2 linked regions of the Methylomagnum ishizawai genome follow. The protein of the gene in region 1 interacts with the protein of each later gene in a pairwise test. Links are inferred from orthologs where the notes say so. Each region holds a gene or a part of one and is shown in the gene's direction. Other genes may lie near its edges.

The links.
Region 2: the proteins of uvrB (region 1) and uvrA interact in binary tests that used the Escherichia coli proteins (3 or more experiments, as listed by UniProt). The link is inferred for Methylomagnum ishizawai from one-to-one orthologs.

What each region holds. Positions count from the first base shown.
Region 1 is NZ_FXAM01000001.1:1,768,095-1,775,695, forward strand. Bases 1,606-4,582 are described here. They hold uvrB (excinuclease ABC subunit UvrB), read left to right. Parts: upstream 1,606-2,049; coding sequence 2,050-4,116; downstream 4,117-4,582. Other genes in these bases: B9N93_RS08010 (pyridoxal phosphate-dependent aminotransferase), read right to left, coding at 1,606-1,883; B9N93_RS08020 (polysaccharide deacetylase family protein), read left to right, coding at 4,449-4,582. Also shown: UTP--glucose-1-phosphate uridylyltransferase GalU, read left to right, coding at 1-638; more of B9N93_RS08010, read right to left, coding at 702-1,605; more of B9N93_RS08020, read left to right, coding at 4,583-5,663; B9N93_RS08025 (reprolysin-like metallopeptidase), read left to right, coding at 5,834-7,393; B9N93_RS08030 (DUF4410 domain-containing protein), read left to right, coding at 7,449-7,601. UniProt on the Escherichia coli protein: The UvrABC repair system catalyzes the recognition and processing of DNA lesions. A damage recognition complex composed of 2 UvrA and 2 UvrB subunits scans DNA for abnormalities.
Region 2 is NZ_FXAM01000001.1:3,204,818-3,212,840, reverse strand. Bases 2,783-6,181 are described here. They hold uvrA (excinuclease ABC subunit UvrA), read left to right. Parts: upstream 2,783-3,158; coding sequence 3,159-5,981; downstream 5,982-6,181. Other genes in these bases: B9N93_RS25515 (hypothetical protein), read right to left, coding at 6,030-6,173. In the rest of the region: B9N93_RS26725 (calcium-binding protein), read right to left, coding at 1-114; B9N93_RS24775 (hypothetical protein), read right to left, coding at 520-1,245; B9N93_RS14240 (transposase), read left to right, coding at 1,353-1,856; B9N93_RS14225 (DUF2959 domain-containing protein), read left to right, coding at 6,443-7,141; B9N93_RS14220 (porin), read left to right, coding at 7,358-8,023. UniProt on the Escherichia coli protein: The UvrABC repair system catalyzes the recognition and processing of DNA lesions. UvrA is an ATPase and a DNA-binding protein. A damage recognition complex composed of 2 UvrA and 2 UvrB subunits scans DNA for abnormalities.

The sequences.
Region 1 (7,601 bases):
CCCGCGGCAAGGCCGAGACCCTGCGCATCGTGCAGAACGTGGTGCCGCCCCATGTGACCTGCGTGTTCATCCGCCAGGCTGAAGCCCTGGGGCTGGGCCACGCGGTCAATTGCGCCCGTTCGGTCATCGGCGACGAACCCTTCGCCGTGGTGCTGGCCGACGATATGGTCGATAACGGCGCGGATGGTTGCCTGTCCCAGATGATCCGGGTGTTCGACCAATGGCAATGCTCGGTGCTGGGCACCGAACGGGTCGATCCTTCGGAAACCCAGAGCTATGGCATCGTCCAGGCCAATCCGATCCAGGAGTCGTTGAGCAAGTTGGACGGCATCGTCGAGAAGCCCAAGCCGGAGGATGCCCCGTCCAATCTGGCGGTGGTGGGCCGCTATATCCTGACCCCGGCGATTTTCGACAAACTCGACAAGGTGACGCGGGGCGCGGGCGGTGAGATTCAACTGACCGATGCCATCGCCGCCCTGCTCAAGGACGAGCCGGTGCTGGCCTACGAGTTTGCCGGCAAACGCTACGATTGCGGCTCCAAGCTGGGCTATCTGATGGCGACGGTGGAGCAGGGTTTGAAGCACGAGGAATTGCGGGAAAGCTTCAAGGCTTATCTGTCCTCGCTGCGCTTCGATTGAGCCAAACGCCGACGGGCGGGGCGGCTGGCGATGCCAGCCGCCCCGCCCGTTGCGTTGATGGCCTTAGGCCAGGGCTTGCTTGATGCGGCCCAGGGCTTTTTCCAGGTTGGCCATGCTGGTGGCGATGGACAGCCTCATGCAGCCCGGAGCCCCGAAGGCCGACCCTGGCACCACGGCCACGCCGCCTTGCTCGATCAGGAATTCCGCCAAGCCCAGGTCGTCGGCGATGCCGTCGAGCCGGTCGATGACGCCCTGCACATTGGGCAGCACGTAGAAGGTACCGTCGGTCGGCAGGCATTCCACGCCGGGGAGGGTGTTCAATTCGGCCACCACATAATCGTGGCGCTGCTTGAAGGCCTGGACCATCTCGCCGATGAAGGCTTGGTCGCCATTGAGGCCGACTTCGGCGGCGACCTGGGAAATCGAGGTCGGGTTGGAGGTGCTTTGCGACTGGATGTTGGTCATGGCCTCGATCAACTTGGCGGGGCCGGCCGCGTAGCCGATGCGCCAGCCGGTCATGGAATACGCCTTGGAGACGCCGTTCAAAACCATGGTGCGGTCGTAGAGGTCGGGGCAGACGTTGAGGATGTTGACGAAAGCGCCGTCCCACACGATATGTTCGTACATGTCGTCGGTGGCGACGATGAGGTCCGGGTGCTGGCGTAGCACCTCGCCCAGCGCCTTGAGTTCCTCGGCGCTATAGGCCATGCCGGTGGGATTGGATGGGCTGTTGATGACGAACAGCCGGGTTTTCGGGGTGATGGCGGCGGCGAGCTGTTCGGCGGTGATCTTGAAGCGCTGGGCTTGGGGGGCTTCGACGATGACCGGGATGCCGCCCGCCAGCAGTACCATGTCGGGATAGGACACCCAGTACGGGGCCGGGATGATGACCTCGTCGCCGGGGTTCAACAGGGCTTGGGCCAGGTTGTAGAAGCTCTGTTTGCCGCCGCAGGACACCAGGATTTGCTTGGGCGTGTAGTCGAAGCCGTTCTCCCGCTTGAACTTCGCCACGATGGCCTGTTTGAGGCCGGGGGTGCCGTCCACGGCGGTGTATTTGGTGAAGCCCGAGTGGATGGCCGCTATCGCCGCCTGTTTGATGTGTTCGGGGGTGTCGAAATCGGGTTCGCCGGCTCCGAGTCCCACGATATCCTTGCCGGCGGCCCGCATGGCGGCGGCGCGGGCGGTGACGGCCAGGGTGGGGGAGGGCTTGATGGATAGGACGCGGTCGGAGAGTCTGATGTTCATCGTGGGCGCTGTGCGAAGGCGTGGAAAAAGCGAGAGGATAGCCATGCGGGGCGGGGCTGTCGAGTATGGAACCCCGGCCCCGGCCCAAACCATTCCGGGTCATCTCCGCCTAATATCGGGGCATCCGCCCATCCGATCCACCCGCGTTTATAGGTAGCGCACCATCATGCCGATCAAACCCGTGCTAGACGAATCCCTCCCGCAACAGCCGACCCAGGGCAAGCCGTTCCGCCTGCGCAGCCCGTTCCAGCCTGCGGGCGACCAACCCGAGGCCATCCGCCAATTGGTGCGGGGCGTCAACGATGGCTTGTTGCACCAAACCTTGCTCGGCGTTACCGGCTCGGGCAAGACCTACACCGTTTCCCAGGTGATTCAGGAAACCCAATTACCCACTTTGATCCTGGCCCCGAATAAAACCCTGGCCGCCCAACTTTACGGCGAGATGAAGGAATTCTTCCCGGAAAACTCGGTGGAATACTTTGTTTCCTATTACGACTATTACCAGCCCGAAGCCTATGTCCCGTCTTCCGATACCTATATCCAGAAGGACGCCTCGCTCAACGAGCATATCGAGCAAATGCGGCTGTCGGCTACCAAGGCGCTGATCGAGCGGCGCGATACCGTGATCGTGGCGACGGTGTCGGCCATCTACGGTTTGGGCGAACCGGCCTCGTATTTCAGCATGGTGCTGCACTTGGTGCGCGGCGATATGATCGACCAGCGCACCCTGCTGCGCCGTCTCGCCGAACTGCAATACACCCGCAACGATACCGAATTGCGCCGCGCCACTTTCCGGGCGCGGGGCGAGGTGGTCGATGTGTTCCCGGCGGAATCCGAACGCGAAGCCCTCCGTATCGAATTGTTCGACGGCGAAATCGAACGCCTGTCGTTGTTCGATCCCCTGACCGGCGCGATCCTGGCCCGCATCGCCCGCTACACCGTGTTCCCCAAGACCCATTACGTCACCCCGCGCGAAAAAATCCTGGAGGCCATCGACCAGATCAAGCTGGATTTGAAGGCGCGGCTGGACGAATTGCGCGATGCCCATAAGCTGGTCGAGGCCCAGCGCCTGGAACAGCGCACCTTGTTCGATTTGGAAGTCATGCTGGAAGTGGGGTATTGCCCCGGCATCGAGAACTACTCGCGCTATCTCTCCGGGCGCGGGCCGGGCGAGCCGCCGCCGACCTTGTTCGATTACCTGCCCGCCGAGGCCCTGGTGGTGATCGACGAAAGCCATGTCACCATCCCCCAGTTGGGCGCGATGTACCGGGGCGACCGCTCGCGTAAGGAAACCCTGGTGGAATACGGCTTCCGCCTGCCTTCGGCCTTGGACAACCGGCCTTTGCAATTCGAGGAATTCGAGGCACGCGCCCCGCGCCGCATCTATGTTTCGGCCACGCCCGGCCCTTACGAACTCAAGCATTCCGGGGCCATCGTCGAGCAGGTGGTGCGCCCGACCGGCCTGGTGGACCCGGAGGTCGAAATCCGCCCGGTGCTGAACCAGGTGCAGGATTTGCTCTCGGAAATCCGCCAGCGTGTCGCCAGGAACGAGCGGGTCTTGGTGACCACGCTGACCAAGCGCATGGCCGAGGATTTGACCGAATACCTGTATGAACACGGGGTCGCCGTGCGCTATTTGCACTCGGACGTGGAGACGGTGGAGCGGGTCGAAATCATCCGCGACCTGAGGCTCGGCAAGTTCGCGGTGCTGGTCGGCATCAACCTCTTGCGCGAGGGCTTGGATATCCCCGAGGTGTCCCTGGTCGCCATCCTCGACGCCGACAAAGAAGGCTTCCTGCGCTCGACCGGCTCCTTGATCCAGACCATAGGCCGCGCCGCCCGCAACGTCCACGGCAAGGCCATCCTCTACGCCGACACCGTCACCGGCTCCATCGCCCGCGCCCTGGAGGAAACCGAACGCCGCCGCGCCAAGCAAATCGCCCACAACCTCGCAACCGGGCAGGTGCCGCAAAGCATTGTCAAACGGGTGGTGGATATTTTGGAAGTGCCGATCCCCGGCGCGGCAACGGGGGCGAAAACCCGGTCCGCCGCCCAGGTGGGCGAACCCCAGGCCGGTTATCGTGCGGTGAAACCCAAGGACGCGGCCAAGCTCGTCAAGCAGTTGGAAGAACAGATGTACGCCCACGCCAAGGAACTGCGCTTCGAGGAAGCGGCGCGGCTCCGGGATGAAATCCAGCGCCTCCGGGACGAGGTTTTGGTCGGCGGCGCTTGACCCGGACCCTATGGGAACGCGGGTCTTGGCTTGTCGCTCGGGTTGTACGGTGCAAATCCAGGTTCGCGCTCCGGGTCTCCGGGGCCTGAGGCCGGTTTGGCACTGGCGGGCGGGTTAATGCGCTGTTTATAGTCCGGCCATCCGGCCAGTATCCGGGGCGGGACCGGGAGATACCCTGTCCCAGGCGGGTTGAGGCCAGCATCGTCCAATGGCTCGCTTCGGGAAAAAGATTGTTCGGTTTCCGACAAGGCTTGCCCTTGTCACAAGCGATGCCCGCGCCCGGCATAATAGCGGTCGAAATTCTTTCAGAATCCCATTCCTAGCGAGCCGCTATGTCCATCATCCATCACGCCCTGGTCCTCAATCTCCACCAGCCGCCCGGCAACCTCGAACATCTCCTCGCGGAACAACCCTGGGAAGCCCGTGAAATCCTCTACGCCTACGACCGCATCCCGCGCTTCCTCTGGGGTTACGAGGATGTCGCCAGGGTTCATCTTTCCTTGTCGGGCACTTTGCTGGAAACCCTGTCCAGCCCGGAATTCCAGAGCAGTGTCTATGGCATCATCGATTGCGGCTCCCTGTTATGGCATTTGCAGAACGAAAAGATCATCGATATTTTGGGCACGGGTTATTACCACCCGGTATTCCCCCTGATTCCCGAGGCCGACCGCGACGAGCATATCGCCCGCTGGCAGGGTATCGCCCGGCATTTGTTCTGGCGCAATGGATTCCAGGGGTTTTGGCCGCCGGAAATGGGTTTTTCCATGGAACTGATTCCGCTGCTGAAGAAATTCGGCTACCGCTATGTGATCGTGGATAGCGAGCATGTGGAGCCGGTCACGCCCATGGATTGGCACGAATTACGTTACCGTCCGCATATCGCCCGCTATGGCGACGACGAGATCATCGTCATCGTGCGCGACCGCGAATTGTCCGACGCCCAGGAGTCGGGCATGGATTACATCTGGTTCGTGAAGGAAGTGGCCCAGCGCACCCAGTGGTGCGAATTCGAGCCACTGGTCGTCACCTGTACCGATGGCGAGAACGGCGGCTGGTTCCGCAACACCCAGAACGAGGTCAATTTCTGGGGCGCGTTCTACCGCGAGCTTTTGGACGAGGCCCGCAAGGACAGCCTGATCCGGCCCACCTTCATCAAGGATTACCTGGATAAGCACGGGGCCGTGGGCGAGGTGCGGGTGAAGACCGGGGCGTGGAACACCGGCTGGCACCATGGCAACGATTTCGTCCAATGGACCGGCTCGCAGGCGCAGAAGGACTCGCTGGCGCGGGTCGAGAAGGTGAGCGCCCAGGTCCACGAGGCGCTGATCGAAGCCGCCGAGCGCGAATTGGGCGACCAGGAGCGCTATGAATTGGAGTCCGCCCACTGGCGTTTGCTGCGGGCCGAGACCAGTTGCAATTTCTACTGGGGCGAGGATTGGGTGAACCGTTGTCATGCCGACCTGGACGCGGCGGTGGCGACCTTGAATCGCTTCCGCGCCAAGAAATATTCTTTGGACGGCGATCCCGGTTGGCATCTTCCCGGCTGAGCGGCGCGGCCTTGGTCTGGCTGCGGCATGGCGGAATCGACGCTCCGCCCCGGCTGCCGGATCGCGCCGCGTTCCATCCGGGCTCGGCGGTCCTGGATTTCCCTTCCCACCCAAAACCGTCTTCCTCAGGGCTATAATCCCAGGACTCGCGCTATTCAGGAGTCTCCGCCATGCGCTATCGAACCGCCTGGATTATCGGCCTGTTGACCGGCTTGGCCGGGAACCCCGCCCAAGCCGGGAATCCCGGCCCCCAATCCCTCCAAATCCTGCTGCAAGATATTTCGACTCCCTCCGGCGTGCGTTTCCACGTCGCGCCGGAGATCGCCCAGGATCGCATCCAGGCCCAGCCGGAAGGCACGGCCTGGCCCGATATTATCCGTAGCCTGCTGCGTGGCTATAACTACGCCGGTACGTGGTCGGCTGGCGGCAAGCTGACCGAGGTCAATGTCACCGGGCGCAACGGCGATGGTCGGGCACCCGCCGCCGCCGCGCCGTCGCCGGGCGAACTGTTCGCCTACCGTCCCGGCCGGTCGATCCCGGCCCAATACCGGATTTACGCGCCGGGTTCGGTCTACCCCATCGACGTGCCCGCCCGGCGCCTCAGGAACATGAAGAAGGGCGAGCGCCTCTATGCCAACCTGCCCGATGGCCGCTATGCCTTGGTCCACGACAACGCCTGGAAACACGACAATGGCGACCTGACCTGGGTCGGTTATCTCGACGGCCCGCAAGGCCGTTACCGGGCGCTGTTGACCTTGGGCGAGGGAGCCTTGGCCGGGCAAATCCTGACCCCCGGTGGCTTGTACAAGTTGGAATCGGACGAGGGCGGCGGCCAATGGTTGGTCGATATGGAGGCCTCGGGCTTGCAGAACGGCGGTTTCGAAGGCGACGAAAGCCCGGTGTCCAGCGGTGTCGGCGGGGCCGGTCCGTTGCCGCAATCCGTGGTGGGCGAGGGGGCGAAGGTCAAGGTGCAGGATGGCGGGGGTTCGACCCAGCCCGTCGATACCACCGCCACCCAGGATGGCAAGACCCGCATCGACGTGTTGCTGCTCTACACCGCCGGGATGGGCAATGCCGGGGTCTCCACCCGTTTGAACCAACTCATGGCGCTGGCGAACCAAGCCTTGGCGGATAGCCAGGTGAACGCCGTGTTCCGCTTAGCCGCGGCCCAGAAGGTCGGGTATGCCGACCGTACCCTCAACGCCACCGCCCTGGACCGGCTGACCTATGCCGGCAAGGGCTTCCGCAATATTCCCCGCCTACGCGCCCGGTACGGTGCGGACGTGGTGGCCTTGGTCCGTCCCTTCAAACCGCAGAGCCAGGGCGGCAACTGCGGCATCGCCTGGGTCGATGGCGGCGGCGACACCCCGCTGACCGCCGACCAGGCCTTCGCTGTGGTGGGCTATGGCGCGGCGGGCGGTTATTACTGCTCGGACTACGCCCTGGCCCACGAGATCGGCCACGTCATGGGGGCCACCCACGACCGCGCCCATGCCACCACTCCCGGCAAATTCCCCTATTCGTATGGCTATGGCATTCCCGGCCAATTCGGCGACATCATGAGTTATTACGATCCCGAGGTCGGGGTCTACGCCAATCCCGACCTGGCTGTTTGCGCGGGTTCGGCCTGCGGAGTGCCCATCGACCAGCCGGGGGCGGCGAACGTAGCCCTGACCTTCAACCAGACCGCGCCGACCGTGGCGGCTTTCTCGCGGTCGACCTCCCCATAGATGGGGATTTCCATTTCCATCCTCTTCCCACCACCATAACCAAAACGAGGCATCCATGCGTTTCCTGTTCCCGCTCAAATCCTTCGTCCTCGCCTTCGCGGTCCTGGGGCTGGCCGGTTGCGCCGGTTCCAAGATCAAGAACACCACCGAAATCGCCGCTTCCGGCCTGCCCAGGCCGCAGCAGGTCTTGATTTATAACTTCGCCGTC
Region 2 (8,023 bases), 1.4 Mb from region 1 along the record:
TTTCATCAGCCGACTGGTTTGGTCGCTGTTCAGCATCGTGAACAGCAGGGTGCCGGACCACGCGGCGTTGGTGGGTGGGGCGGCGGTATCTTGCGAATCGATGCTGAATAACACCTTGCCTACAGCCGTGGCATCTGCTTCTGCAATTCGGGTGATATCTGGGACTTGGCCTCGCGGCCAATCTCCATTTCTTCCTAACAAATCATTAAAAAGATTCTGAGCTACCGCATTAGAAGCATCTTGCATCTTGCAATCGCTGAGAGCTGTATCATAACGCAACTGGTATTGGGTATCGGTATAAGCCCGAATTAATGCGGACATGGCACCACGATTCGCGTTGGCTTCGGTAGCTCCCCTCAACCACAGCAATGTCGAATCAGTGGTTGCCACGCCTTTAGCCTCAAGCGTATCAGCCAGCCATTGATAAATCTCCCAATAGCCAATTTGGCCGTTGTGAGCCTGGTTTTCCTTGGCTGTTAAGGTATTTAACTCGGCCTCGTTGAGAATGATCGTCATGGTTTATGCCTTCTTAAGTAGTTGAAGTACACGAATAATTTCAAGATAGATTTCCGGCCAATCAGCACAGTGCTTTTGATTCATCCTGACACCCACCCAAATACCTAGCTGCCACATAAATCCTGTGCCGCCGGTACCCTCAGCACGACTGTTATCACAGGTGGCTACGGGCGGTAGGCCATCAATGCCATTTAGGTAGGTAGCCACATAATATGTCACATGATCTATTGAATACCCATGCGGCCCAATGACATGCTTCATCTGAATAGCTTCAAGCCCAGGTCGAACTTGGGTACGACTTGCGATCCAGTCATTCGCCTGTGCAAGTTCAACAAGCTTATATCCCCTAGGCTCTGGAGGTATATTGCTTGACCGAAAGAAGATTTCTATAGAGAAATCATATCCTTTTCCAGCCTTTACTAAAGCTTGCATTTCGTCTGGGCGTCTCGCATTTGAAATTAGTGGTTTGTGTTCCCACCATTCAAAAGAAGCACCATTAGAACTGCCACTGAAATACTCCTTTGGTCCAATAAGCCATCGCCCATTAAGCTTAAGAGCTACCTGTTTTATAGGGTTGTACTTGGGCAAAATATCGCCCTCGCAGAAATGATCCTGGCAATACTGCCAATGCGCTTCCCGGCTTTTCACCTGTCCCTCCTGCATGCCGCGCCACAGCCAAAACCCCAACCCAGTGCATACGAGTAAAATGAATTTAGTTTTGTGCTTCATAACCAGCCCACGTAGATACTGTTAATCCGATCAAGTCCCGTGAAGGGAACCTCGAAAAACCGGGGTCATGGGACAATAGCGGACCTGAACTTGGTGCCTGAACCGTGATGATCAAGGAAAGCCCGAATGCCGCCCAGGAACGCGAAGCCCGGCTGGACCGGCTGGGCGACGTGCTGCAAGAAATGGAGAAGTACATCGACTTCAAGGCGCTGGCCGCCGAGGTCGACCGGGCCGCGCCGCGTCCTAGCCGGGCGCGTGGCGGGCGTCCGCCGTTCCCGACCGAGTTGATGGTCCGTGCGTTCATCCTTCAGAACTTGCACGGACTCAGCGATGAACAGATGGAGCTCCAGGTGCTGGACCGGTTGAGTTTCCAGCGGTTCCTGGGGCTGCGGCACAGCAGCCAGGTGCCGGACCGGACCACGTTCTGGACGTTCCGCGAGCGGCTGGCGGCGGCGAAGGCCGGGGAGGCGTTGTTCGAAGCGGTGAACCGGCAGTTGGCCCGGCACGGCTACATCGCCCGTGGCGGGCAGATCGTGGACGCCAGCCTGGTCCCGGTTCCCCGGCAGCACGTCACCCGGGAAGCCCGCGTAGGTGCGATTAGCGCAGCGTAATCGCACGGATTTCATACCTCGATTACGCTGCGCTAATCGGACCTACGGCCTTGATCTGATAATCAGCAAATATTCCTTGGCTAAAGGAAAAGCCATCAAAATCCAGATGGCCCGATGCCTCAAACTGAAGATTGTTTCCACGACATGCCGTGACACGCTCGCCAAGCTTTTCCCCATGATTCCACCCAGTTAAAAAGAATCGCGTATCCGACCCAAAGATGCGCTACCATACCAATACCATACACGGGAGTCATGTCAGCGAAAGCTGATTTTTTTGTAGGCAAAACCCTACAAAAGCCGAAGGCGATTGCCACAGTTCCGGCAAGGCCAGTGTCGAATCAACGACAATATCGGGCCGCACCGCCGAAGCCCGTGCCCCCGCATAAGCCCCCCGATACTTGCCACTCCTCGCATCCACGAGAAATCCACAGTGGGCTTGCCCGTCGCTACGCGCCCACAGTTCGGTGATTCCGCCCTGGTGCTGGTAGCGCAGTTCATGGTTGGAATCGACCCGCACCAGCGGCGCACCATACCCGACCGGCAATTTATGGCGTGGCCGGATCGTGGCCTGGGGCGACAGGGCAGGGGAGGGCAGCGTGAAAGAACGTGAAAGCAGGCGGGCAGAGGGTGGCAACCACTGGCACAGTCTGGCAAGGATTCACGCGGAGCAGGCGTGGAATTGCCTTTTAAATCAGTGTCTTGCGTTTGGAGTGGTGGATTCACACGGCAGGGGTCATAGGTTCAAATCCTATACCGCCCACCAATTCACTTTCCGAATCAAAGACTTAAAAGCCGGGCCTAAAACCCGGCTTTTATTTTGCCGGAATTTTGCCGGATTCACTTCCGGCGGCGCACCAGGGCGAATTCCGGCTTTCGCTCCGCTTCCGTCTCGCACAGGCGTTCCATGCACTCGATAAGGCGGGCGATTTCCGTCTTGCTTAATGCGGTTTGGCCCGGTAAGGGCTTGATCCGCCCAGGATGGAACCCCGTCTGCGGCGTGACGGACCCGATCCAGCCCGGATCGAACCCTACCCCCAAGCGGCCCGGTATAATCCCGGCGATCTTCAATCCAAGTGAACGAGGTCACCATGCACCGCACCCCAATTTCCCTCGAAGACGAGCAATACGCCGTTTGAGCCGGGGGAGCCCGGAAGGCGGGCGGCAGCATCGCCGATATGACCGGACGGTGCTCGATTTGCCAGTGAATGGCCCTTTTCCCCGCCAAGATTTCTCCCATCCGCCCGAACCTGCCACAATCCCCCGGTCCCATCCCGGCCAGACCCCAATATCCTCCCGACCTCCATGGACATCATCCGAATCCGCGGCGCCCGTACCCACAACCTCAAGAACATCGACCTCGACCTGCCTCGCGACCGGCTCATCGTCATCACCGGGCTGTCGGGTTCGGGCAAATCCTCGCTGGCTTTCGACACCCTCTACGCCGAGGGTCAACGCCGCTATGTGGAATCGCTGTCGGCCTATGCCCGCCAATTCCTCTCGGTCATGGAAAAGCCCGATGTGGACCATATCGAAGGCTTGTCCCCGGCCATTTCCATCGAGCAGAAATCCACCTCGCACAACCCGCGTTCCACCGTCGGCACCATCACCGAAATCTACGACTACCTGCGCCTGCTCTACGCCCGCGCTGGCACGCCGCGCTGCCCGGAACACGGCATTTCCCTGGAGGCACAGACCATCAGCCAGATGGTGGACCATGTGTTGAGCCAACCTGAGGACTCGCGCTGGATGCTGTTGGCCCCGGTGGTCAACGCCCGTAAGGGCGAACACGCCCAGGTATTGGACGATCTCCGCAACCAGGGCTATATCCGCGCCCGCATCGACGGCGAGGTCTACGAACTGGACGAGCCGCCCAAGCTCGACCTGCGGAAAAAGCACACCATCGAAGTGGTGGTGGACCGTTTCAAGGTGCGGTCCGATTTGGGGCTGCGGTTGGCGGAATCGTTCGAGACCGCGTTGAAGCTGGCCGACGGCATGGCTTTGGTGGTGTCGATGGATGGGGACAAGCGAGAGCTGATCTATTCCGATAAATACGCCTGCACCCTGTGCGGCTATTCCCTGAGTGAACTGGAGCCGCGCATCTTTTCCTTCAACAACCCCAAGGGCGCGTGCCCTGGGTGCGATGGCCTGGGGGTGAAGCCCTATTTCGATCCGGCCTTGATCGTCACCCAGCCCAAGGCCAGCTTGGCCGAAGGCGCGGTGCGCGGCTGGGACCGGGGCAATGCCTACCACTATCAATTGCTGCTCAACCTGGCCGGGCATTACGGTTTCGATATGGAGCGGCCCTTCGAGGAACTCCCGGAAGCGGCCCGCAATATCGTGTTATATGGCAGCGGTAAGGAAATCTTGACCTATACGCTGAAATCCGCGACTGGTAAGACGGTGGAACATCGCCATCCGTTCGAGGGGGTGATTCCCGGCATGGAGCGGCGCTACAAGGAAACCGATTCCCAGATGGTACGGGAAGAACTGGCGAAATACCTGTCGGCCAAACCCTGTCCCGCGTGCGGCGGGGCGCGGCTGAACCGTGCGGCCCGGCATGTCTACGTGGCCGATACCGCCTTGCCCACGCTGACCGGATTGCCGATCCGCCGGGCGGTGGAATTCTTCGACGCGCTGAACCTGACCGGACGGCGCGGCGCGGTCGCGGCCAAGATCGTCAAGGAAATCGGCGAGCGCCTGCGTTTCCTGGTCGATGTGGGTTTGGATTACCTGACCCTGGACCGCAGCGCCGACACGCTGTCGGGCGGTGAGGCCCAGCGTATCCGTTTGGCGAGCCAGGTCGGGGCGGGTTTGGTGGGCGTGATGTACGTGCTGGACGAGCCGTCCATCGGCCTGCACCAGCGCGACAACGAGCGCTTGCTGGAGACCCTCAAGCGGCTGCGCGACCTGGGCAATACCGTGATCGTGGTCGAACACGACGAGGACGCTATCCGCACCGCCGATTACGTGGTGGATATTGGCCCCGGCGCGGGCGTGCATGGCGGGAGCATCGTGGCCCAGGGCACGCCGGAACAGGTGATGGCCGATGCCGGGTCGCTGACCGGGGCTTATCTCGCGGGCCGTTTGTCCATCGAAGTGCCCGAAGCCCGCTACGAACCCGACCCGGAGCGGATGCTGCGCTTGAAAAATGCCAGCGGCAACAACCTCAAGGGCGTGGACGCGGCATTTCCAGTGGGTTTGTTCACCTGCGTTACCGGCGTGTCCGGCTCGGGCAAATCCACCTTGGTCAACGACACCTTGTTCCGCCACGCCGCCCGCGCCCTCAACGGTGCTTCGGAAGCGCCCGCGCCGTGCGGGGCTGTCGAGGGTTTGGAACATTTCGATAAGGTGGTCGATATCGATCAAAGCCCGATAGGCCGCACGCCGCGTTCCAATCCGGCGACCTATACCGGCGTGTTCACCCCGATCCGCGAACTGTTCGCTGCCACGCCGGAAGCCCGTTCCCGTGGCTATGTGCCGGGCCGGTTCAGCTTCAATGTCAAAGGCGGGCGCTGCGAAGCCTGCGCGGGCGATGGCGTCATCAAGGTGGAGATGCATTTCCTGCCGGATATCTTCGTCCATTGCGATCTCTGCAAGGGCCGGCGCTATAACCGCGAAACCCTGGACATCCGCTACAAGGGCAGGACCATCTACGAGGTGCTGGAGATGACGGTGGAGGAGGCCCAGGTTTTCTTTTCGGCCATCCCGACCGTGGCCCGCAAGCTGGATACCTTGATGGAAGTGGGCCTGGGTTATATCACCTTGGGCCAGAACGCCGTGACCCTTTCGGGCGGCGAGGCCCAGCGGGTGAAGCTGGCGCGGGAATTGTCGAAGCGCGATACCGGCAAGACCCTATATATCCTGGACGAGCCCACCACGGGGTTGCATTTCCACGACATCCGCCAATTGCTGGGTGTGCTGCATCAGCTCCGCGACCACGGCAATACGGTGATCGTGATCGAGCATAACCTGGATGTCATCAAAACCGCCGATTGGCTGGTCGATCTGGGGCCGGAAGGCGGGGAAGGGGGGGGGCGGATCATCGCCACCGGGACGCCGGAACAAATCGCCGACGATGCGGTGTCCCATACCGGGCGGTTCTTGCGGAAGGTGTTGGGGCGGTGACTCCCGCCGCGGCTGTGGGGGAGGGCGCGGCGGCGGGTTGGAGCGGCGTCAGGTGGACTGGCGGTCGATGGAGTGGGTGCTGTAGACCTCCTGCGAGGAGTTGACAGGATCGCTGGCGATCAGCCAAGTGATGATTAAGCCCAGGGTCAGGGCCATGAAGAACAGCAAGGATTTTTCGGTCAATGCGCTCACGTTAAACTCCCCAAAGAGAATTAGGTCTTGTTAGGCTTCTGGATGCCCGGACGTTCTTCCGGTACAAACACTAGGTTTGTGAGGCGAAGATTACGCAATTCTGTGAAATTTGTCATGGATTGTCCGACGAAAAATCCTTGACTCCGGGATTTTTATCATGGGCTTGGTGAATTTTTGCCCTTGACATCCGGGCTCCGGCCTTGTTGGTTTGTGCCGTGCCCCGTTTCGGGGCGTTCTTCATCGTTATACCATTCCGTTCTTGAATCCCTATGAGCAAGCAGCCCATCCCGACCCCCGCCACCCTCGCCGATATCCTCAACCCGCTGGCCAAATATCTCGTCGCCCAGTGCCAGAAGCTGTATTTCCGGGTGGTGGAATCGACCGGCCAGCATAAGCGCGATATCCTAGTGAGCCGGGTGGAGAGCGCCCGCGATAGTCTGGAGGAGGCCAAGGACCAATTCCAAAGCGCCCTCGACAAGTTCAGCGCCCTGACCCAATTCGACGGCGGCGACCTGGAGGATTTATACCGGCAGCTCAAGCTCGAATTCGATTACAGCACGGCCAAGGCGCTGGCGGTGAAGGACCGCATCGACGCCGTGCAGGATGTGGCGGAAGCCTTGTTCGCGGAATGGGAGGGGGAACTGGAGCAATATTCCAACCGTAGCCTGCGCAGCGCCAGCCGTCAGAAGCTCAAGCTGACCCAGCAGCATTATGGGCAGTTGATTTCGGCGATGCGGCGGGCCGAGAGCAAGATCGAGCCGGTGTTGCGGGTCTTCCAGGACCAGGTGTTGTTTTTGAAACACAACCTGAACGCCAAGGCCATCGCCTCGCTGGAACACGAACTGACGACCATGGCCGTGGGCGTCAATGGCCTGATTGGCGCGATGGAGAAATCCATAGGCCGGGCCAACGACTTCGTGTGTTCGCTGAACGGGCGCAAGGCCTTGCCGCCTGCGGATGGGGTTTAGCGCCCCGGTTGAGGCGAATCAGCCACAAAAAGTCCCTTTCGTGCTATCTTTGCAACTCCGTGTTGTTATAGTGCAAAAGCCGGGCAAAATGCACCGTTTTTGTGCGTAAGTTGGGCGTCTGCCCCTTGATGAATAAGCTGGATTCCTTTATTCACGGGTTTGGCGCGGTTTGTGCAATCGGGGTTCATGATTTGCGAATTTTCGGAGTGACTTAGAATGAAAAATAGCGCTTTCAGCATCCGTCTGAGCATGGCGGCCTTGGGTGTCCTTTCGGCTTTGGCGGCGGGTTCGGCTGTCGCGAGCGAAATAGAGGAGGCCTCCGGGTTGGCGGATTACATGGCCGGCAAGGGCGATGCCCAGCCTTTGAAGGATTACGGCATCAAATGGGGTGGATGGCTTAATACCAGCATATCGATCAACGATAACAGCTCCCCGGACAAGTTCAACGGCCCGGTGACTTTCGGCGACCGTACCAGCGAATTGCAGGTCAACCAGGCCTACCTGTGGATACAGAGGGCGGTGGAGGCCAGCGGCGATGATTGGGGTTGGGGCGGACGCTTCGACATCATGTACGGCACCGACTCGATCTTCACCCAGGCCTACGGCAACCCGGCCTTCGATCCCCGCACCGGCGCGGTCAACACCAACCGCGGCCATTGGGACTTGCACCTGACCAGCTTCGACGAGCGCTTCTACTCCTTGGCCATGCCGCAGGCCTATGGCGAATTGAATATCCCCATCGGTAACGGATTGAACGTCAAGGTCGGCCATTTCTACACGCCCATCGGCTACGAGGTCGTGACCGCGCCCGATAACTTCTTCTTCAGCAAGCCCTACACCTTCCAATACGGCGAGCCCTTCACCCACACCGGCGTTCTCGGC